4 regions of the Loigolactobacillus backii genome follow, and region 4 is predicted to be linked to each of the others. Evidence: predicted binding sites of a transcription regulator. Region 4 holds the regulator's gene; each other region holds the start of a gene.
What was found. The regulator LexA, encoded in region 4, represses DNA repair genes until DNA is damaged. The targets are predictions, from matches to a motif close to CNAACANNTGTTNG.
Positions count from the first base shown of each region.

Region 1: a site for LexA is predicted at 2,769-2,782, ahead of recA (recombinase RecA). Genes of this name have one in related genera too.
Region 2: a site for LexA is predicted at 1,765-1,778, ahead of recX (recombination regulator RecX). Genes of this name have one in related genera too.
Region 3: a site for LexA is predicted at 2,696-2,709, ahead of AYR53_RS02470 (Y-family DNA polymerase). Genes of this name have one in related genera too.

Region 1 is NZ_CP014873.1:454,027-460,090, forward strand. It holds gene amaP (alkaline shock response membrane anchor protein AmaP) at 1-195, opposite strand, end outside; gene AYR53_RS01895 (GlsB/YeaQ/YmgE family stress response membrane protein) at 209-466, opposite strand; gene AYR53_RS01900 (hypothetical protein) at 578-832, opposite strand; gene AYR53_RS01905 (hypothetical protein) at 1,072-1,323, opposite strand; gene recA (recombinase RecA) at 1,662-2,744, opposite strand; gene AYR53_RS01915 (ISL3 family transposase) at 3,147-4,418, shown strand; gene pnuC (nicotinamide riboside transporter PnuC) at 4,520-5,275, opposite strand; gene AYR53_RS01925 (HAD-IC family P-type ATPase) at 5,567-6,064, opposite strand, start outside.
Region 2 is NZ_CP014873.1:2,633,729-2,639,792, forward strand. It holds gene ntdP (nucleoside tri-diphosphate phosphatase) at 264-797, opposite strand; gene recX (recombination regulator RecX) at 903-1,706, opposite strand; gene rlmD (23S rRNA (uracil(1939)-C(5))-methyltransferase RlmD) at 2,164-3,567, shown strand; gene AYR53_RS12145 (aldehyde dehydrogenase family protein) at 3,858-5,225, shown strand; gene galU (UTP--glucose-1-phosphate uridylyltransferase GalU) at 5,341-6,064, opposite strand, start outside.
Region 3 is NZ_CP014873.1:580,221-586,284, forward strand. It holds gene AYR53_RS02450 (aldo/keto reductase) at 1-167, shown strand, start outside; gene AYR53_RS02455 (LSm family protein) at 252-542, opposite strand; gene AYR53_RS02460 (hypothetical protein) at 650-1,030, opposite strand; gene AYR53_RS02465 (hypothetical protein) at 1,027-1,362, opposite strand; gene AYR53_RS02470 (Y-family DNA polymerase) at 1,355-2,653, opposite strand; gene AYR53_RS02475 (GNAT family N-acetyltransferase) at 3,006-3,545, opposite strand; gene AYR53_RS02480 (hypothetical protein) at 3,857-4,447, shown strand; gene tpx (thiol peroxidase) at 4,562-5,047, shown strand; gene AYR53_RS02490 (LCP family protein) at 5,124-6,064, opposite strand, start outside.
Region 4 is NZ_CP014873.1:1,853,336-1,859,399, reverse strand. It holds gene AYR53_RS08425 (D-2-hydroxyacid dehydrogenase) at 1-122, opposite strand, end outside; gene AYR53_RS08420 (GIY-YIG nuclease family protein) at 203-469, opposite strand; gene AYR53_RS08415 (tRNA1(Val) (adenine(37)-N6)-methyltransferase) at 462-1,211, opposite strand; gene AYR53_RS08410 (lysophospholipid acyltransferase family protein) at 1,343-1,969, shown strand; gene AYR53_RS08405 (YneF family protein) at 2,140-2,364, opposite strand; gene AYR53_RS08400 (DUF896 domain-containing protein) at 2,452-2,691, opposite strand; gene lexA (transcriptional repressor LexA) at 2,829-3,449, shown strand; gene AYR53_RS08390 (hypothetical protein) at 3,573-3,761, opposite strand; gene AYR53_RS08385 (Ntn hydrolase family protein) at 4,059-4,664, opposite strand; gene AYR53_RS08380 (hypothetical protein) at 5,044-5,253, shown strand; tRNA gene AYR53_RS08375 (tRNA-Ser) at 5,388-5,475, shown strand; gene AYR53_RS08370 (alpha/beta hydrolase) at 5,723-6,064, shown strand, end outside.

The DNA of each region.
Region 1 (6,064 bases), 1.3 Mb from region 4:
TAGGCCTAAAAATATTAAGCCACTGATAATACCAAGAATTAGACCAATCCAGCGTACCCAATCATACGTGTTTTGCCACTGAATAATTTCATTGGACAGATAAGGTAATGGATAGATCAGTGCTGTAAACCAAACTGTCTGCAAGATGCCAAGTAGACTGAGTAAAAGGAGCGCGCCCTTTGTTCTACCGCGCATAGTAGCACCTCCCTTAAGATTTCCTCTTTCGTAGACCGAACAAGAACGAAACAATTAAGACAAGCACAATTGCACCAAGAATCGAAGGGAAAATCGCCATATCAGCAATGTGCGGGCCCCAGCTACCTAACAGACTTTCACCTAACCAGGAACCAACTAAACCGGCGATAATGTTTCCAATCCAGCCTAGTGGCATATCACGACTTGTAATAGCACCTGCTATTACACCAATAACAGCACCTATAATAAGAACCCAGATCATATGAAGCATTCTAATCACCCTTTCTTTTAAAAGCCTATTCTTCTCTGCTACAATCTAAGCTTAAGGGATTGCGCCACCACCAAGCAATTAATATGCTGATTGGGCATTAAGTGAGCTTCTTTAAAGATACTGAGTTAATGTCTGATCAGTAACATAAAGTTCTTTAGTTGGTTTATCATTTTGCGAAGTAACCACGTGGTTTAAAACTTCAATTCGTGCACCAAGTGGTAAAAAGCAAACCCGGCCAATTAAATGAATTAAGTACTGCATACTGCTGCAGCTAACCTCGTAAATAACTTCATCCTGTTCTGAACTAAGTTGCTGAACCAATTTATTGCCACAAAAATGAAAATTCTGGTACTGATTTTCAAACATAGATTAGCCTCCTCGTATAATTATGATTATGCTTATCTTAATCTGTCAGGCCATTTAATTATAGAAATATGCTGTCTTTCTTTATCGAATTAAAAAGAAGGCTACGACTAGGTAATTTCTGTCGTAACCTTCTTTTTATTTTTCTGGACCATAGCTGAAGTATAGGCGGCCGCCTTCGCCAATCCTTGAAGTTGTTTAAGAACCAGCATCTTAGGCACATTTTCTTCAGTAAATTACTGTCATTCATCAAACAAAGTTGTATAGCTTTGTTTGAATGTCCCTCCTTGTAAAAAATTCTTGGCGTCATTAAATAATTGATAGCTAATCTTTTGAAAAGTCGTTAATGCTAATAACTGACTTGAGTACAATCGGTTAACCTTAACAATGCCATTTTGCAATAAAATAATTTGTGTTTCAGATAAATTCATTAAAATGAACTCATCTCCAATCGTTAAATCAACCGTAGCTTCCACATCTAGTTCTCCTTTCAAAAAACATGGGCCCCTTCTTAGCATCTACTTTAGAGCAATGTAGTATCCGTAACTAATCTGCAACCTTATCATCATTTGCTTGATTCAAACAGCGTCAAGTAAATGATGATAGAGCAGAGTGGAACAAAGTCGGTTTTAGGTTTACGTTCTAGAGTAATGCCCGGGAATAGTCAGCGGCCAGAACTTTTGTCCCGGCCGCGACAAACAACGTATCTTATAAATAAGATACGTTGAATTAATTAATTTATTTTAAAAAAACAAAAAACGTAAAAAGTATTCTTTAGGACGATTAGTTATCGATCCAAGAAAATCACTTTCTACGTATTTTAATCCCAAAATTATTCTTCTGGAGTTTTCTGTTTCGGCTTATCAGCAGCCTTTTCGTCCACTTCCGGTAATAACTTTACCCGTACTTCTTTTGACATCTCATCTAATAAATCAGGATGATCAGTTAAATAGGCCGTTGAATTAGGCAAGCCTTGCCCAATACGTTCGCCCTTATAACTATACCAAGCGCCTGACTTCTTAGCGATATCATTTTCAACTGCTAGTCCAAGCACATCCCCAACGGCGGAAAAACCCTTGCCATAATAGTTTTGAATTTCGGCAACTTTAAAAGGCGCCGCTACTTTATTCTTAGCGACCTTGATCTTAATTTGATTACCAATTATTTCGGTTCCGTTCTTAATCTTCTCGCCACGTCTTACGTCCAAGCGAATGGTTGCGTAAAACTTCAACGCACGACCACCAGGAGTTGTTTCAGGATTACCGAACATAACCCCAATCTTTTCCCGTAATTGATTAATGAAAATAACCGTTGTTTTTGTTCGGTTAATCTCACCAGATAATTTACGGAGTGCCTGGGACATCATTCGTGCTTGTAACCCAACGTGGGCGTCACCCATCTCGCCATTAATTTCAGCTTGGGGTGTTAATGCCGCAACCGAATCAACAACAACTAGATCAATCGCGCTACTTGCCACCAGTGTATCAGCAATAGCTAACCCTTCTTCACCGGAGTCTGGTTGTGATAACAGCAACTGATCAATGTTAACACCTAATTGCTGTGCGTACTTAGGGTCCATTGCATTTTCGGCATCAATATAAGCGACGGTTCCCCCATTACGTTGAACCGATGCAGTTGCCGCTAAGGCTAGCGTTGTCTTCCCACTTGATTCAGGACCGTAGATTTCAATAATCCGCCCTTTAGGAAATCCACCAACACCCAAAGCAACATCTAATGATAAAATACCAGTCGAGTTTGTTTCGATCCGGGTACTTGTATTCTCACCCATGCGCATTACAGCGCCTTGCCCAAAGCTTTGACGAATCTTCTTTAAGGCGTGGTCTAATGCAGCCTGTCGTTCTGTTTCGTTCTTGGCAGTCGTGCCATCATGATTAGCAATACTCTTTGTTGCCATTTAGCTCACGCTTTCTTTTTTTGCCGAACACACGTTTGTCATTAAATTCAGTTTAACGCCTTTAGTCGTAAAATGCAATTTAATACTGCCGAATTTCGACCTAAATTTATCGAGAAATCTAAAGATAAAATTTGAATTGTTTTAATCGACCATCCAGCCATGGATCTACAATCTAAAACTACTATATCATCATTTGGACAAGGACGTAACTAAATCTATTTAGACAAAAAACACTGATTAGCAAATTTAATTGGTTCTACAATATCTGTTGTTGGTAATAGATTTTCATCTATTACTGATGACAGATTTTTTATTTATGGCTAGAATAAAAAAGCGGACATTTCCTGTCCGTTCATCCAAGTCAACCACCACGAAGATTTTTCAGAAAGAAGGAAATGCCCTATGTGTCATGATACTACAAAATTATTATTAGGAATAGCTGACGAGAACCTAAAAATTACTGACGGTGAAACTGGAGAAGACGGGGTTATTCGCTTAACTGGCCACTTGGATTACACGCCGAAGGCTTGTCCCAAGTGCGGGATTATCAATGATCAAAAGATTATTAACTACGGCTGGCGCAATACCACTATCAGATTCTCGAAGGTTCTGAGCAACACCGTCATCTTAGCCTTAAAGCGCCGCTATTTCCACTGTAAAGAATGTCACGGCAACTTTCTTGCACAAACATTGGCAGTTCCGAAACACTGTACAATTTCAAACACCAGCCGCAAAGAATGCCTAGAGAAGCTCGGTGAACCGGTCTCTTTGAAGCACATTGCCAATGAAGTATCGGCATCAGATTCATTTGTGGGCCGCCAGTTAATGCGCGCTGAACGAGACTTTCAAACCAATTGGCACTATTTACCAGAGATCATCTTAATGGATGAGGTGAAGAGTACCAAGAGCGCTACTGGTGCCATGAGCTTTGAGTTCATGAATGGCGAAACCCATGAATTAATCGACTTACTCCCTTATCGAACCATCAATAAACTAGAGAAGTATTTTTACCGCTTCGATCAAGCTGCCCGAGAAAACGTCAAAATTATTGTGACTGATATGAATTATACCTACCCCAAGCTTGTGCAGACCGTGTTCCCCAATGCCATGGTGGTCATGGACAAGTTTCATATTATCAACGCCCTAAATCGGGCGTTTAACAAAACCAGAATCAAGGTGATGAAGAAGTTTACCCCGTCTTCTCGCGAATTTCACGCCCTTAAGCGCTACTGGAAGCTGTTGTTAGTACCAACTGAACAGCTTAACTTTGAACAATTCAAAAAGTGGACTAATTTTCCTTACTGGATGGCTGCCACCGATGTTGTCCATCAGCTGTTATCGTTGGATTCAGAACTAGAACAAACTTATCAAGTCTTAAACAGCGTCCGGTCAGCTGTCCAACATCAAGATTGGCATAACTACAATGCGGCATTTTGGAATAACAAAACGTATTCTGAAGAAATGAAGAACACGATTAAAACACTTGAAAGCCATCATGATGAGATTCGTAACACCTTTACCACACACTATTCAAATGGTCCTTTGGAAGGTTCTAATAATAAAATCAAGGCGATCAAACGAGCCAGTTTTGGCTATCGCAGCTTCTGGAGGTTTAGAACTCGAGTACTATACGTTTTCAAAATCAAAACAAAAAGAGCCCTAATCACGAAGTGATTAGAACTCGAAATATGGATTCACCAACAACAGTTGACGAAGAGCCATTTAATTATCCCTAAAGGATCATCAATTTACTAACCAGCGCCGATTTAAAATTTTTAATTATTTACCGTGCTACTTGTTTTAGCGTAGGCAGCTTCCTGCTTTACTAAACGAGCACGTTCTTTTTTGTTGTACCATGGTGAAATCGTAAATGCTAAAATATCATTAATTAAGTAAATTGAACTGTTTACAAACATAGCGAGAGTTGCTGATCCTTGCTTGAATGAAACAAACCATAAGACCATCTGTGCTAAACCAGATGCCAGCCACCAAATGTATTGGTTATTGTAACGTAGGAAGCAGATTACGCCGGCCGTTAAGCTGATGGAGAAACTGATGGCATCAATCCAAGGCCGGGGGTCATTTGTAAACCGACCAATGACAAAACCAGAAACAAAATAAACAATAATCGTTGAAATAATGGCAATAGCCCAAGTTGATCCATTAAATTTTCTAATCTTTGAGACCATATTAACGTTCCAATTAACGCTTAAGAGTACCGGAATGTCCAACGTAATCATATACGCCAACTGTTCACCAATGCTAAGGTAGTTACCGGCCGCATACCCGGTAATAATAAAACAAATGGCCGATAAAATGCCTAACCAACCATTAACCGATTTAGCCGCATTAATTGCTAAAATACATAAAACACCAAGTGTCGTTCCGATAAAGGTAACCAACGTCAACCAAGTAATTCTTTGATTAACCAACGTCATAACCTGACAACCAACACTAAAGAAAAACAAATAGTAATTTTGTTGGGGCCACCCTTTTAATTGGTGCCTTAAAAACTTAATATAGTTACTCACAATACTCTCTCCCTGCTCATTGATAATTTAATAAAATAGCTGGCCAGCCATTAATAACACAATATATTGTGAGCTAATATTTATCAGCACTATATATTGTAGCACTATTTTTGATTTGCGCCAGTCACTTTTTAAATAAATTTGCAAAAAAAGACGTTTGGCCGCAACGCAAAAAAGATGCTTCAACTGAATACGTTTTTATAAACGCTTCACCAGGAGCATCTTTTTTGTAAAAATTAATTTAGTTATCTTGGATATTTTACTAGATCAATTACTAACATAAGGCAATCATCATGCAGCAGCATGCTTTATCCGCCACAGCTTACCAATTTCCGTAATGACTAAGACAATAAACCCAGCAATTGCCGGAATTACCCAGCCGTAGAAGAAATTAATTGGCGCAGTGTGGAAAATTGATTGCATAAATGGCAAATAAATAATCCCAACTTGGAGTAATAATAAAATGCCAACGATAATAAAGGCCATCTTATTTTCAAAAAAGTGTTTCGAAATCACTGGGTGCGCGTTACGCAGGTTAAATAAGTAGAAAATCTTCCCAAAAATCACAATATTCAAGGTCATAGTACTACCTAACGCAACGGACATTCCAGCACGAGTCGCAAAATCAAAAGCAATTATCCCTAAACCGGCGATTAGCACTGAGACATAGGCAATTTCGATAATATCCAGCCGATTTAGTAAACCAGCTTTTACATTACGTGGTCCCCGGGTCATAATGCCATCTTCTGGCGGTTCAAAAATAAAGGCAAATTGAATCGTTAGGGCCGA
Region 2 (6,064 bases), 780 kb from region 4:
TGGATAAAGTGTACCTAGCGCAGGTTGGAAAATTATTTTACCAGTATTTTTTCTGACCAATCCTGGTTAAACGTGTTTGAAAAGGCAGCCTTTGAATGCTTTTTCAAATACTCCCACGATATTACTTTGCTAGTATAAAAGAGGAGGTTAAGACAAATTCCATTTTGTCTCAACCTCCTCTTTTTGCTGACTAAATGTAGTCGTCTAAGCTGTAAATAAAAGTAGCTTTTTCACGCACTACTTCATTAAAATTCATTTCGTGGCTACCGGTGGGCGAGTTCTAAATAACGATTGTACCAAATATCAATATACTCTTTGGAGAATGGCCCTTTATGGTTATCTGACCAATCAACCAAAATATTAACGTTGGCCTTTAAGATTTTATCGGTTGCGTTTGAATAACCCCAGCGTTGCCGGTTTACTTGGTATTCATCAACATCTAATAATTTACGTTCACCATCAGGAAACACCTTAACATCCAAATCATAATCGATATACTTTAGTGCCTCACGATCTAAAACGTATGGCGATGCCAAGTTACAATAGTATGAAACCCCATTGTCCCGAATCATCGCGATAATATTAAACCAATAATGCTTGTGAAAAAAAATGATCGCGGGTTCCCGGGTAAGCCAGCGGCGGCCATCCGATTCCGTCACTAAAGTATGATCATTACAACCAATAATTTCGTTTTCCGAGGTTTTCAAAACCATCGTATCACGCCACGTCCGGTGTAAACTGCCATCATGTTTATAACTTTGGATCGCGAACGATTCCCCTTCTTTTGGAATACGCATGCGTCACCCTGCTTTCTAGAAGCTGTTAACACCGAATTATCATGAACATTATACCAAAATTTACCAGTTGTGACGATGATTTAGTGAAAGTTTCCTGAAAGTCACTTACTCGTTTGTTAGTTGTTCATCTAAAAAGCGATTAATTTCATCCAAATGAAATCCCTTTTGGTACAAGCGCTGCTTAATTTTTTGGCGTCTTTTATTAGCCTCTAAGCGCGCAGTTTGCCGCATTACTTTCTCACCTTGCTGCACTAAGGCCTGCCATTCACGTTCTGGATCAGGTTCTAAATCTAATTGTAGCAAAATCTGATCAAGGCTTTCGCCAGAAAACCCCTTTTGCATTAAGCCTAAACGAACTTTTTGTTTTTGCTGGCTAAAACTGAGCTTCTGGTAATGTTTTGCCAATTTTTGTGCGGCCTTAAGTCCGTTAGCAACCAAATCATCCGTCTGGTAAAGCACTAACGCGTCTTCAATTAAATTTTCCTTAATTCCCTTTTCCTTCAACTTTTGGGTAATCACAGTTGGTCCCTTGTCACTTGTTAACATGACTGTCCGCACGTAACTTTCGGCGTAATCTTGATCATTAACTAAATTCAGTTCCTGCAACTTAGTAATAATCTGCTGTCGCGCGCTGACGGGTATTTCGTGTTTTTTTAGATAAAGTCGAACTTCCATCTCGGAACGTAGCTGACGGCTCAAATACGTTAACGCCAATTGGTAAGCCTTGGACACACTATCGGCGGCCATCAACGTTTGCTGTAATTTTTTGGGAACTTCCATTCCCTTAAACAAACGGTACTCAACAAGGACTGATTCACTAACTGGAAAGGCGTACTGCTCATCTAGGTAAACGTTGTACCGCCCTTTACGCCGTTGTGCCTCAATCATAGTAATTACTGGCAGCGCCATTGTGTCCCCCTCTTTCGTTATAGCTAATTACATTATACCTAAGTTATTCCGCGTAATGCAAATGTACGTTCGCCTGGCCCATATTCGGCTATGTTATACTTATTGAGTGTTTGGAAAAGCAGATTCCTGTGGTAACCGTGATGAACTTAGTCGCGGGCAGTTACGGATTTTATAACTGTGTTCCTTAGCTTTTGCCACAAGAATAGACAACATTCGAAGCAGCATGAGTTATTTGCGCTTTTTACAAATAACTCACCGTAATTGCGAAGTAGTAGTTGAATGGTCAACGAATGAAGCAGCAAGATTATTAGTGGTCTAGATTGCGATTCGAACTTCGGTTCAACTTAGTCCGATCGCCAGCGTCAGCGAAGCCAGCAGTAATTCTCAATTGCGGAGTAGAATCTAACCACTTTTTCAAACACTCTTGAAAACAAATAAATTTAAGCGAGGCAAATTGATGGCTAATTCAAACTACGAACATGGCACTAGTAATATTGAAATCGGACAACGTTTTCCCTTAACAATTAAGCGTTTAGGCATTAATGGTGAAGGAATTGGTTACTACAAGCACACCGTTGTTTTTGTGCAGGGTGCACTTCCTGACGAAGTTGTTGTTGCCGAGGTCGTTGCAACAGCGCCACACTTTATTACAGCTAAGATCCACAAAATTCGGCAACAAAGTCCGGCCCGGGTTACACCAAGAGACGAACAATACGGTGACGTTGGTGGGATCGAACTAGAACACCTTGCCTATCCTGAACAACTCAAATTTAAGGCCGACGTTATTCAGCAAGCCTTAGAAAAATTTAGACCGCAGGGTTATAAAAATTACGATGTTCGGCCAACGATTGGCATGGATGATCCCTACGAATACCGCAATAAGGCCCAGTTTCAAGTTCGGCAACTTAATGGTCACGTTGCCGCTGGGTTATACCGGAAAAATAGTCATGATTTAGTTGATTTACCGACCTTCAGCACCCAACGACCAGCAATTATGACAACAATGCGTTACCTAGTTAACTTAATTGAGCAATTGGCAATCCCAGTTTATGATGAAACCGCCAAATCAGGCATCATCAAAACAATTGCCATTCGTGAATCAATCACAACTGGCCACTTACAGGTCACCCTGATCACTAACACACCTAAATTGCCTAAAAAGCACGCCTTGTTAACAGCAATTGCGGCCGACCTACCTGAAGTGACGTCCGTTATGCAAAATATTAATCCAGGCGAAACTAGTTTAATTTGGGGCGAAGAAACGCGCCACTTAGCTGGTGATACGTATTTAACCGAAACGATTAACGGCTATACTTTTAAACTATCTGCCCGGGCTTTCTTCCAATTAAATCCCAAACAAACGGAAAAACTTTATCAGTTAGCAGAACAGGCACTTAATTTATCCCAACACGAAACTTTAATCGACGCCTACTGTGGCGTTGGCACGCTAGGGATCTCTTTGGCCGACACGGCCAGTGAAGTTCGCGGGATGGATACAATTCCTGAAGCTATCGCTGACGCCAAAGAAAATGCTGAACTCAACCAAGTCACCAATGCTCACTATGAAGTCGGTAAGGCTGAGGAGCTACTTCCTCAGTGGTTGCGTGAAGGTTTCGAACCCGATGCCTTAATTGTGGATCCACCACGAACTGGCCTAGATAACCAACTACGCCAGGCCATTCTTGACAGTCGGCCAGAAAAATTTGTTTACATCAGTTGTAACCCTTCAACCCTTGCCCGGGATCTTGTGAGCCTTGTGAAGGACTACCGCGTTGATTATATTCAGTCAATTGACATGTTTCCCCAAACAGCGCGGGTCGAAGCGGTCGTCAAATTTAGTAAGCGTCAATTATACCGTTAAAGAATAAGTGTTTTTCTAAAGTATATAGTCGAAACGAGGCTGGGACAAAAGTCCTAGCCTCTTCTTATTTCCGAACATTGCTCTAGAACGTGCGCCAAAAGTCTGGGTTCACGTGTCTAACTACTGCTAATTCAACAACCATAGTCCGGTTATTGAATTAGCTTACGTTACGCCGTAAACCCAAAACCGACTTTTTCGCACTCCTCTTTTATTTGGCAGCGTAAAGATTGAATCCAACGCCTAATTCCGCCACAATAAAGCTACTAACAGTAAAGGAGCGCGACTAATTTATGGCCTATAAAGCAATTAACCCTTATAACGGTGAATTAATCAAAGAGTTCCCGTCAGCAACTAAGCAAGACGTCGAACACGCTTTAGCAACAGCGGATCAATACTATCATGCTGCCAAAACCCAATCTTACGATGAGCGGGCGCACCAATTACAGAAATTAGCAACTGAATTTCGGCAAAATATTGATCAGTACGCAAAACCCCTGACAACCAATATGGGTAAACTTTTTAGCGAAGCACAAGGCGAAGTAGAAAAGAACGCCGCTTTTGCGGAATACTACGTTAAACACGGTGCCGAGGCTTTACAAAATATTTCCTATAACGATGTTCCAGATAAAACTGCCTACGTGGAGTTTAACTCGATTGGCGCCATCATGACCGTTGAACCGTGGAATTTCCCCTACACTCAGGTCATGCGTGTTTTTGCTCCGAACTTCATCATTGGTAATCCAGTTATTCTCAAGCACGCCAGTATTGTGCCTGAATGTGCAATGGCCTTTGCCAATGCAGTTGAAAAGGCCGGCATTCCGGCAGGCGCTTTTACCAACCTTTTTGTCGATCATGATCAAGTTGAGCAAATTATCGCCGATCATCGTATCCAAGGAGTTGCACTAACTGGCTCAGCCGGCGCCGGTAATCAAGTTGCCGCGCAGGCTGGTAAATATCTCAAAAAATCAACGATGGAACTAGGCGGCACTGATGTTTTCATCGTTCTCGATGATGCTGATCTGGAAGCTGCCATCAAAGGTGCCGTAACTGCACGTCTGAAAAATGCCGGGCAAGTTTGTACTGCCGCCAAACGTTTTATTGTTCAGAGTAATCACTACGCTGATTTTATTGCCGGCCTAAGTACTGCTTTTGCCCAACAAAAATTAGGCGATCCCCTTGCGGCAGAAACGACCTTGGCCCCACTATCGTCAAAAAAGGCCCAACAGAAGTTGCAGAAACAGGTGCAAGATGCCATTGCTGGCGGTGCTAAATTACTTTGGGGTGATCCAACGCCAATTGAAGGTCCCGGGGCACAATTTAGTCCGCTAATCTTTGCCGGAATTCAACCTGGAAATCCCCTTTTTGATCAAGAATTTTTTGGCCCAGTTGCGCAAGTTTACCAGGCCAACGATGATGCCGAAGTGATTAAACTTGCCAATAATTCAAATTTTGGTTTAGGTGGCGCCATTTATTCTGCTGATTTAGAACGGGCAAAACGTTTGGCTAGTCAAATTGAAACCGGCCAAATTGCGCTTAACCAACCGCTTAATTCTTACCCGGATTTTCCGTTTGGTGGTGTTAAACAATCAGGCTACGGCCGGGAGCTTAGCGACTTTGGTATTCGCGAATTTGTTAATGCTAAATTGATTTTGTACTAAAAAACTCTTTCTAGCGACAAATAAACACTAAAAAAGGACCAAGAATTTTTGAATTTAATTCCGTTAAATTAAGCTAACTCGGAGTTAAATTACAAAAGTTCTTGGTCCATTTTATTTATTTTTTACCTTCTAATTGATGACCTAGGTTAATGATGTAATCACGTAATTCATCCCGTAACTCTGGATGTTGTAGACCAAACTCGATGTTTGTCGTTAAATAGCCGAACTTATTCCCAGTATCGTAACGTTTGCCCGTAAACTGTCGTGCAAAAACACGCTGCGTTTTGTTCATATGATCAATGGCATCAGTTAACTGAATTTCGCCACCAGCATCTGGTTTTTGGGTTGCCAAACTATCAAAAATTTCTGGGGTAAACAAGTAGCGGCCAATAATGGCAAGATCACTAGGTGCCTGTTGTGGTGTTGGCTTTTCAACAAAGCTCTCAACGTTAAACAGACCGGGCTTCGTTTCAGAAGATGGCTTAATAACGCCGTACTTAGAAACTTCTTCATGTGGGACCTTCATAACGGCCAGTGTCGAAGCGTGCGTCTCCTCGTAATCGTTCATCAACTGTTTGGTTAGTGGTACCTTGGCCTGAGTAATATCATCGCCTAGCATGACAACAAAAGGTTCGTTAGCGACAAAGTCTTTGGCTAGTGACACGGCATCACCTAAGCCCTTAGGATAAGACTGGCGAATAAAGAATAAGCGAATTCCCATATTAGTCGTACTCTCAACTAATTTTAACAACTTATCTTTGTGCCGATTTTTCAAAACCATCTCTAGTTCAGGAACTGAATCAAAGTGGTCCTCAATTGGTCGTTTCCCCTTGCCAGTA
Region 3 (6,064 bases), 1.3 Mb from region 4:
ATCAGGCAAGTCCCGCACAAATCGCCCTTGCTTGGTTACTAAAACGCTCACCAATGATGTTGCCAATTCCGGGAACTGCTAACTTAGATCACCTAGCCCAAAACGTTGCCGCAACTGCAATCAAATTATCTGATAATGACTTTCAAGCAATTGCCAATCTAAAATAATCAAAAAATAGTCGCTGGATTAATCGGTAAATAGTCGTATTTATCAAGTAATCCTCAGGCTATTTTTTATTGAAAAATTTGCAATCAATAAGCTAATCGCCATTGTCTATTAACTGGTCGAACGTAATTCATCGCCTTAAATGGCAATTGAATTTGCTTACCAGCCCGTTCAATAATCAAAAATCCTTGTGAATCAAAATCAACTAGGTATCCTTGACACTTTTTTCCGGACCAGGCGGCCGACAACCATACTGTCACCAAATAGTGTTCTTCCATTGCCTGTTCTAGTATCGCTATTGATTCATTTGAACTTTGTTTTGGCACAATATTATAAAACCAATTAAAAAAATCTCCCGGTACAACTTTTATTTGCATTACCCTACTCCTTTACCCCATACCTAACACTAACAAAGTATACGAACATACGTTTCTAAAAACAAGCGAACAAGACACTAAATTTTTTTAGCGTGGCCCAGAATTCTTTACGGTCGAAATGATACGTTTCTGATATCCATAACTGCCACTGTCTGTGTCGACTGACCAATTTTCAAGAAAATATTGGCTTCATCATAGCCGACAACAACGCCAACCACATCGGGTAGATAAGTCCCATTTTGCACAACTTTTTGTTGGATATAGATTAAACACTGCTTGCACCAGCCTTTTTCAAGCCGACTAGCTATTTCAGCAGGCAATTGTTCAGGCTTAGGTTGAATTTCTCGCTCGGCAAGGGCCAGACGTTTAAGCGCCTTGGTATGATCAGATAGAAAAAATCCCCCCCACTTAAGCATGCCCCGATCATGGTAGTCGAAATCAAAGAAGTGTTGCACGACCTTATCTGAAAACTGATAATTTACTCTCATTCGGCTTGATTCCTTCTTTTTTGAATTGGCCGCTGCGCATTAGGCCATAAGAAATGATAAAAACCTTCATATTCAATGTTGAATTCCGTTAATCGTTGAATTTCCTGAATCAATAATTCCAACCACTGCAGATCAGATTCGGTAATTGTTCGCACTGGCACTGATCGTTCAACCTGGTGTAAGCGCTGATAATTAAAGAAGAAATTATACGTATGATCATAGTGGTCATTGACAACTTTTATCCAGTAATGCGTTTGTCGCTTCTGCTTAAATTGATCCTGACAGCGCTGAACAATTAATTTTGCTTCCCGCTTTAAAATTTGTTCATTCAAAGCTATTACCTCCATTATGGCCGCCTACCAATGCGCTTCGCCGAATAAGTGTCCCCCCTTGCAACAAACTACTAGCCATAACAAGCGATGTTGTTCCAAACTTGGCTCTAACCTGATCAACCACGTGGTTAAATTGTTGTTGCTTTATTTGCCGGCAAAGGGGCGTGAATAAATCTAACTGTTCCCCTGTGTTGGCACATAATTGGGAACAATAAACAGCAATATTTCGAACCGCCTCACCCTGCCAAAACTGGCGAAATAAGCGTAATAACTGACTGGTAATTAGGCGACTATCATCTGTTGGTTCCAATTTACACTCATGGGAAAACCCACTGCGTTTAGCAGCAGCACTTGCGGCATAGGCAAAACCAATACTCAAACTAAGACAACTTGTTAATTGGTGGTGGTGTCGAACCCGAGCGGCCACTTGCTGACCAATCTCCTTAATCACTAATTCAATCTCGATCTGTTGACTGTAATCACGCGGCAAAACTTGCGAGTTGCCCAGACTTTTATCCTTAGGTTTAATTCGTTGGGAAAGCTTGCTTCGATCAATTCCCCAAGCTAACGCAAATAACTGAGCACCAATAACACCCATTTCTTGTACCAGCATGTACGGATTGCTATGAGCCAATTCAAATAAATTCGTAATCCCAAGTCGCGTTAGATGATGGGCCGTTCTTTTACCAATACTCCAAACATCGACTAAATTTGAAATTGTCCAAAGTTTCGTTGGTACCGTTGCATAAGTAATTTGACCGATAAAATTCTGATCATGCTTAGCATAAACATCTAGTGCAATCTTTGCCTGCAGTGGATTTTCACCAATGCCAACGGTCAGTCGTAAACCCAGCTCTTTATGGACGGTGTCCTGAATTAGTTGGGCCACTTGTTGCGGCGATGAACCAAACAGGCGCCATGAATGTGTTAGATCGAGAATTGATTCATCAATTGAATAGGGATAAAGATCTTCATCAGCAACAAAACGCTGAAAGATTGTATTAATTTGTAAATTTTTTTTAATGTATAAGTTCATTCGTGGAGGCACAATTATTAAACGGGGATCATCAGGTAGATCACGCCTGCGACTAACGTTAGTAATATGAAATAGTTGTTTGGCCATAGGCGATGTCGCTAAAATCAAACCACCATTTGTATTATCGGTTTCTGACATCACAACAAGGCAGGTTTTAAGTGGCTCTAATCCGCGACTAACGCACTCAACACTAGCGTAGAAAGACTTATTATCAATTAAAAAATAAACACCATGCGGTTCACGTGAATAATCCACTTTCTCCACCACCCTTAAAACTAAAAACGCTTAAGTCGCTAGGGAACATATGTTCTAATTGCATTCATCATACGCTGAACAAGTATTAAGTGCAAGTCAAAATAAAAAAATCAAACGGTATGTTAGTAAAATACACTAAAATATCGTTTGATTCATCACTGACTGAGTAGAGTTTCACGTGAAACCAGACAGCATTTAAATTTACCGCAAATAAATTTTGCTTTAAACTATTAACAAAATGTACTTGATACTCGACTTACCAATATTAATCTGCCTAGTCCCAAGCCGTTTTAGTAGCTACGCCCACCTCGTCAATAAAAATGGTACGCCTAGGCACCTTTTAAACTATGCTTTAGCCCAGCGCACTCAATTGTTCGGCCTGCCACTGCTCTTTAGTCAAATCGTAAGCCTTGACACTGATAATTTCACCAGTCTGCGAACGAAAATCTTGTATTTTTCCACGATCAATCATCCCTAATTTTGCCATCACGCGCGCCGATTTATGATTTATCGCTGCATAATGAGCCTCTAAGCGTTGAAAATTTAACGTTTCAAATCCATAACGTACTAACGCCTGGCCGGCCTCGGGAACGATTCCCTTACCCCAATCGGCCTGTGCCAACGCATAAGTTAGAATACCGCTATTTCCATTCGGATGAAATTCAAAAAAAACAACTAGTCTGTTACTGGATTTTAGTTCAATTCCAAAAACTGTACTAGTATCACGACCAAAGTGCTCCGTAATTTCCTGTTGGATAGCAGCCAAATCAGTTGCCTGTTGATAACGTAAATACCTAACAACATCTGCATCCCGCAATACTTGGAATAGATCAACTGCGTCCGCCTGAGCGATCGGACGTAACCGCAAACGCGAGGTTTCGATAACTGCCATAACAAAATCACTCCATTTCAATTCAATAATGACTAGATTAGGCGTCGTCACGTCAGATTGCAAGCGACTTGCTTGTCAGTTTTTTGGCCAAACAGGGTTTAATTATTATAAGATTATCGTCAACTTTTAAAGATTGTCTGAATTTCCTAAATTTAAACTAAGTAAAAGATAAATTTAAAATTTATTCAACTAAGCATGGTAAACTAAGTGTTTAGAAACAGACTTCACTATTTCGCAAAAAAGGTGTTATTCCAAATATAAACTATCATCGTTATTACAGTATTTGATCAAGCAGTAAGGGAGTTTTTGTTATGAAAAATCCAAATGAACCAAATAGTCGAATGGCCCGCCGCCACGCTAACCGCAGTGACCAGCGTAAGCAAGAAAAGAAACCAGCTAAACCAAACAAAAGAGTGCCTCAAAAACAGCCTGGTGGACCTTCATTCTTTTCACGAAACAAGTGGTGGTTGGTTGTCATTGTCATCCTGATCGTCATTTTTGGTATTTACGCTGAATTTTCTAGTATTACGACTGAAAACAACGCTGATTCCACAACAACCAGTACAAGTAGTTCCAGTCAAAATACAAGTAGTCGCTCCTCTGAGCCCAAAAAGGCAACCACTAAATCCGAAACAACTGATAATACCAGTGATACAACTAGCGACACTACCGCTAATGATGACACTGCTGATTCACAATCAGCAGCAGCCGCTAGTCAGGCCACCGCTGAAAGCAACTCGGCGGCTAGCAGCGATACTAGTTCAACAGGTACAAGTAGTGGCCAAACTTTTTCTAACGTTACTGATGCCGTTAATTGGGCACGACAAAACATGGGCAATTTCAGTAACTTCCACGTCTCGTCAGATGGCCAAGGTCAATACGTCGTTGAGTTTACTAAATAAACTGGCCTGTTTGGAAAATTAATTTGGACTAAACGTGTTCGAGTAATATTATTTCCCACATTAACCATTTTCTATTAGTATAAAGATAGACTAAATTTTATGAGGTGAACTTTAATGGAAATTACACGTCACGGTAACACACTATTAACTAACGGACAGCCACCAAAGATTGGTGCTAAGCTGCCAACATTTGTCGTTCAAGATAAAAATAACCGCACAGTGACCAATACTGATTTAACTGGCCAGACAACTCTTATTAGCATTGTGCCGGATATCAATACTCGCGTTTGTAGTATTCAAACAAAACACTTTAACGCTGATGCCGACAAAATTCCTAACATTCGTTTCGTCACAGTTTCAACTAATACACCAGCACAACAAGCTACTTGGTGCGCTGCAGCAGGTGTTACCCGGATGGAAATGTTGGCCGATGAAAAACACGTTTTAGGGGATGCTTTTGGTATCTATGTCGCTAGCAATAATACCTTAGCGCGCTCAATCTTTATTATTGACGCCGCGGGAACGATTCAATACTCTGAAATTGTTACAGAACAGACCAACGAGCCCAATTATCAGGCAGCCTTAGATTTTCTTAATTAACTAGTTTATTATTTAATTGCGCGTAAAAATGCTCCGCACGATAACCATCGTGCGGAGCATTTTTAGATACCGAATTTTAATAGGTATTATACGTATAGTAGACGGTATCGAGCCCAAAAGTATTATAGGTTTGATTACTTGTGCCATTAAAGGTTGGATTCAAAGCGTTTAAGCGCGTTTCATCATTATCAAGTTGCTTTTTTGGTAAAGCCATTTCTGCACGCATTTTGTTCGAAGCCTTGGTTAATTGACTAGTTGACGCGATCTGGTAGGAACTACCATTAATCCACGCGGACTGTCCCTGTAAATGCTGTGAAGAAATATGATCAGCGTTTTTGTGGTATTTAAGCCCCAACCGAATAATATTATTAAACGGTAAATCCGTGCGTACGTTAGGTTGCAGTGATTTTAAAAGGGCATCATAATGACTAATTCCCTTAGGTGAAGCCAACTTTTTCATAACTGCCCGAATAACCTCTTGTTGCCGCATTTGGCGGCCATAATCACCACGGGGATCCTCATAACGCATTCGTGCGTAGGTTAGCGCCTGCTTACCATTCAAATGCTGTTTGCCCTTTGGAATCGTTATGCCGTTAAGGGAAACCACCATTGGGCTGTTAACCGTCACGCCACCAACGGCATCCACGACTTTTTGCAGACCACCCATATTAACGGTCACGTAATAATCAATCGGGATACCTAATAGCCTGCTAACGGTCTTTTTGGCCATCGTTGAACTTCCAATATTGTAAGCCGCGTTAATTTTTTGCATATTACGCTTCTTATCACCGGACATTTCAGCAAGTGTGTCTCGAGGAATACTGTACATCATTGTTTTGTGAGTCTTCGGGTTCAAAGTTGCCACGATCAAAGTATCCGAGTTTCCCCGGTCAACTCGCCCATCGGCACCAGTATCAACCCCTAAAAATAGAATTGAAACCGGCTTGCCCTGTTCAATTGCCTGGGGCGCCTTTGTCGTTGCTGGCGAATACATTTTATCAAACGATGCTTGTGTTT
Region 4 (6,064 bases):
TGCTTAACCGTATTTTTGTCTAACAACTCAGAAACAAGTTTTACTTCTGCATTATGTTCTTTTGACCAAGCATTGGCATAGCCTTCTTCGTCCTTACGAACACCATAAACGATATATTTCATAATAATAGTAATTCTCCCTTCTCTAACATTAACATTATAAGCACCAGTTTAATTTTGGTAAAGGGCCAATTCAATTTTTTTCAAAAGATAGCACCTTTAAACAGCAAAAAAAGAAGTTTTTTTGATCGCAGTTGGTGTTTAAAAGCGTATTCTGCCTTCAAAGCGGCCGATTTAGTTAAGAATTCCTGTTGATAAAGTAATTTTACTGGTCGGCGCTTTTTTAGACGTGTATATTTTGCTCCCTTACCAGAATTATGCGTCGCTACTCGCTTGGTAACATCCGTTGAAAAGCCACCATAAAGGGTGTTATCTGCACAAAGTAAAACGTAAAAATAAAACTTAGTCACCCGTTACCGTCTCCCCGTATAACAATTTGTGAACTTCGGGTGAGTAATTTCCATCCTTAGCGTAAACGACTAGCGGTGGTAAGAAGCGCTGCCCACCGAACTTACCATCTTTAATGAATTCAACTAACACCATATTAGCTTCCCGTTGAGCTAAAGGATGGACCAAACGAATTCGTTTAGCAATTAATCGGTGCTGCTGGGCCTTGGTCACTAACTCGACAAATCGATCGGGCCGGTAGACAAAATAGGCCTTACCGTTCATTTTAAGTAAACCACTGGTGATCGTTAAGATGCTGTCCAAGTTAGTTTTTAATTCATGCCGGGCAATCGCCAGGTAAGGATTAGGGTTCTTTTTACTAGTTGGTAAATGAGAAAAGTACGGCGGATTACAAGTGACGACATCGACACTATCTTTAGGGATCACTTCAAAAGTTGTCGCTAAATCCCGCTCAAAAACGTTAATCTGCCGTTCTAGATGATTTAAAATAACTGAGCGGCGAGCCATGTCGGCAAGTCGTGGTTGTAATTCAATTGCACTAATTGATCCTGCCGTTTTCTGCGTTAAAAAAAGACCGACTGCACCATTGCCGGCACATAAGTCAACGATTTGACTATGCTGGTGCAAAACCGCAAAATCGGCTAATAGGACTGCATCCAATGAAAATGAAAAAACGTCTGGGCTTTGGATGATTTTAATATTCTGACTATAAAGTTGATCAATTCGTTCTCCTGGTTCAAGCATATCGATTCCTCCACCTATTAATGTCAAAATTATACGGCAATTATTTAAGTGAAACAAACAAAAGTGACATTCACAACCAAAGAAAATCTGGTATAATGATGTCTGAATTAATTCCGGAAGGGAATGCTGTTATGTTTTACTCATTTGCACGCGTAGTAGTGCGTATTCTAGTTTTCTTAATTAACGGCAATGCACATTACGAAAATAAAGAACAATTACCTAAAGGTGCTTATATCTTAGTTGGGCCCCACCGTACCTGGTTTGATCCCATTTATTTTGCCTTGGCCGCTAGTCCAATGAAATTTTCATTTATGGCTAAAGAAGAACTATTTAAAAATCCAATTATTCGTTTCATTTTGGTTCACGCAAATGCTTTTCCAGTTAACCGGGCACATCCAGGTCCGTCAGCAATTAAGCGCCCCGTTAAGATCTTACGTCAGGGAAAATTATCTTTAATTATGTTTCCTTCAGGTACGCGGCACTCTAAAGAGCTCAAGGGTGGTGCACTAATCATTGCTAAAATGAGTGGTGTGCCCCTCGTTCCAACCGTTTATCAAGGCCCCCTTTCGTTCAAACAGTTATTTAGCCGGAAACGGATCACGGTTCGCTTCGGTGAACCGATCTACGTGGGTAGCAAAGCTAAAACGGATAAGGCGGGTATAGCAAAAATCGATGACCAAATGCAAGCCGCTTTTAACCAATTAGATCAAGAAATCAACCCTGATTTCAAATATAACCCAACACAAAAAAAGGACTGACTTATCGTCAGTTCTTTTTTTGATTAATATTAACTGTAATTCAATGATTACAAGGCCGATCAAACTTATTACTCAAAGGTAGCCTAAATTGGCTTTCCCAGACTCTTTTAATTCAATTTATCATTGAGTACTAAAAACAATTTAAGGCGACTCCCTAAATAAATTAACGGTTATTTTGACTTAGCTGCCTTTTTTGATTGAGCTTTCATTGAAGACATCATTTGATTTAGTTTTTTCTCTGATGGTTTTTGACCCATCTGCATCATCATTTGGCGCATCATATCTTCTGAAATTGGTGGATTGTCAGCTAAATAACGTTTCATATACTGACGGGCTCCAAAGAAACCACCAATAACACCGAGTGCCGCCCCAATAACAAAGACCAAAATTAACATTCCCACGTCGTGTTTCTCCCTTCATAATTAAACTCACACATAATTCTACACAACTCACAGCTAAAAGAAAAGACTGCTTTTGGCTTTTTAGTCTTTTCGCCAACCTTTTTCACGTTGGATTCGTTGAACCTTATCTGGTGTGATTTCTTTGCCCTTTTTGTCAAAGAGCTGCGTTGTTTCAATTTGTTGACGTAAATTTTCTCTAAAACTAGCAATGTATTCCTTACGTAATTGCTGTTGCTCTTGCTTTTCATCTGCCGTTAATTCTGATTTCTTCGCCTTTGCGGCCAGCTCGTTAATTCGTTTTAGTCGTTTAGTAATTGCCATTTTAATCGACTCCCTTATTTTGTAGACTATTTTAACAAAAAAATGCGGATAATCAACCATTTAAACGCGAACATTTGTTTGAAAAGCCCATTTTTCTATGCTAAACTAAACATATTAAATAGATTGAGGTGTCAATCATGATAAAAGCCCATGAAACAAAGCAATTAGAGGTGCTCCGTTTCATTCACGAACGAGTTAATGAAAAAGGCTATCCGCCCACCGTTCGCGAAATTGGAGCAGCCGTCTCTCTTTCTTCAACATCTACAGTGCACGGCCACCTAGCTCGTTTAGAAAAAAAAGGCTACTTACAAAAGGATCCAACAAAACCGCGGGCAATTGAGCTCACACCTGATGGTTTAGCGGCATTAGGTATTACACCAGCGAAGATCCCTGTTTTAGGAACTGTAACTGCTGGTGAACCAATCTTAGCCGTTGAAGAAGCAACTGACTTTTTCCCAATTCCGCCTGATATGGATGATGATGACCGCGATTTATTCATGTTGACCATTCGTGGTGAAAGCATGATCGATGCCGGAATTCTTGACGGCGATAACGTCATTGTTCGCAAACAGGCGAACGCGGATAACGGCGAGATTGTTATCGCAATGACGGCAGAAAATGAAGCAACTTGTAAACGATTCTTCAAAGAATCCGACCACATTCGTCTTCAGCCAGAAAATGACACTTTTGCCCCAATCATTTTACAAAATGTTACTATTTTAGGCAAAGTTGTAGGCCTGTACAGAAGTCATATTTAAATCATTTTAAGATTGACAACGAACTTTTTAGTTTGGCGCCAATCTTTTTTATTTACCCAAATCACCTTTAACCTGTTGTTCACCTGATTAAAAATGGTACGAGTCCAACTTCGTAAATCTATTTTATATTAGAGTAACCTTTTTATAGTGGTAAGCACCGGAGTCCAGGGAGTGCCGCTCAAATGGTGCAGCCGTTAGCATCGTGACAAACTCCTTAGCCCGCTTTTCTGTTGTAAAAGCACGCAATATTTCAAAGCTTGATTCGTCAGCCGTATAATCAGCAAAATAAACCACAAAAATCCAGTGATTCACAACTTATTCCCCCTAATTCAATCTCGGTGCAATCCAAACAAAGAAATAGTTTAACAAAAAATTCACAAAAAGTAAACTATCTAACAATTCTGATGGCTGACCCTGCTAGAAATTTATACTTAGCAACTTATTTGAAATCCATTCCGAACACTAATGGCCTTAACTAAATTAAACTCTGAGTAGAATTCTTTTATTTACGGGAGTCTGGGTTCTTACTTGTTTCCCCACGTTACTCTAAAACGTGCGCCAAAATCGACTTTTGTCCTACTCCAGTAAATTCGTTAACAATCTACGCTACTAAGATTTTTTTATTTCTAATAACTGAATTGGGCCACCAACAGTTGCAACCTGAGCGTCACTCTGAGCCTGCTTAACCGTATCACTCAATAAAGTTTGTAGCTTAACGGTTAAACCGCTTGATTCCAAATCAATCAGTTGCTGTTTAGTCGCAGCAGTTAAGGCCATAACTAATTCTGATTGGCCAAAAAAATAAGACTTAGGCAATTGATCAGTACCTAAGGCCAGGGTTTCTAAACGACCATTAATTAGGTGGATCAACCGGAGCCGAGCATCACCTAAACCCGCTAAAATAAAATCATTTTGATCTAATTTATACTGATGTATAAGTTCTCGAAAAGCCTGCACTACTTCATCAAAAGTCACCTTAACTGCCAATTGATGTTCAAACAAAACAATTAGTTCATTCAATCGCGCCCAGTGATGATTAAGCTGCAAACTAAATTTCCCTGCGGTGGCAATAATGCAACCTGGATTGGCCAACCAAAAAAGTTTTTGAGCGTGATCGGTGGTTATCAAACGTCCACGCTTATTAATTGTTGTCAAGCGTGAATCAGAACCAACTATAATTCGTTTTTGTGTTGCCATTACACCAACAATTGTCATCTGCACACCTCAATTCCACGTAGTTTACCACAAAAAATAAGTGCCTTGAGCAATAATAATTTATGCTCAAAACACTTATTACACCATTATAGTTTAATGGTTGGATGGCTAGCTCGCCGCTTAACATTAGTATTAATGTGTGTTCGGTTATAGCCAGCAATCCAGACTGAAAGTAGAAAAATACCGATCAGAATAGCCATTCAAATCACCTCACACTTATTTAATTAGTTAAGCTATCCACTTAATATAACATATCCTGTGAAACATGCAAGAAATAGTTCTTTTTTGGCAATAACATCGCTTCGATTCAAGTATGACACTAGAAAGATATCTTTATTTTGAGAAACATGTTAGAATTGAAGTCATTGAGGTGATAAAATTGATCACTATCCAAACAAATAATGATAAGGAATATAATTTAGATAATATTACTCAGGTCATTGTTTATACGCGCACAAATGGTACCCATTCATACGAGCTAAGCGAATTTTTGGATGTTAAGGATGTAAAACGCTACGTCTTCTTCCACGGTACTGATCTTGTCATGGGATTAAACCTTTCTGACATTAAATCAATCACTGTCGACTAAATCGGCAGTGATTTTTATTATCCAAGAAAGTTTCTTAAAACTGAACTTCCTTATCTTGACTGTTGAATTTTGAAAAGTAAAATTGCTTTTTGCCAATGGACCAGATTTTTGGTATACTTATTGAGTACTTTTCTGGAGAGTTGGCAGAGTGGTAATGCAACGGACTCGAAATCCGCCGAACCGGCTTATACCGGCGCGCAGGTTCAAATCCTGTACTCTCCTTAAATAATCATTGATACAGCAGCATTCCTAAACACATTAGTGTTGGAACGTTGCTATTTTTTTGTCCGGCCTATTTTTCAATCTTTTAAAAAATCCAGACGGACCGAAATCCGATAAACTTAAAATTCAGCTCGGCTATAACGAATCACACTGTAATATTTAATTGAAATAAAGTCGTTAATAATGCCAGCAGCAAGATCGGATTCCGAAATTAACTTTAGTTACGCAATTTGAAAGGCCAAATTTTATGAAAAAACTAAAAAACACTTTAATCATCTTATTAACCTTGCTGCTACTCCTTATAGGTGGTGGCTATCTTTACACGAAAAGTCAGCTTCACCATCCACAAAAAATAGCACTAACCGCGGCAAAACAGGCCACAAAAGAAACGAATAGCTACCTCTATTTCAAGGCGCACCACCCAAAAGAAAATAAACCAACCGTTATTTTTTATCAAGGTGCCTTAGTTGATGCGGCCAGTTACAGCTCATTGGCCCTAAATTTGGCTACTAACGGCTACAATGTTTATTTATTAAAGTCCCCCCTTGATCTGGCTATTTTGGCTCCAAATCAGGCCAAACTAATTGTT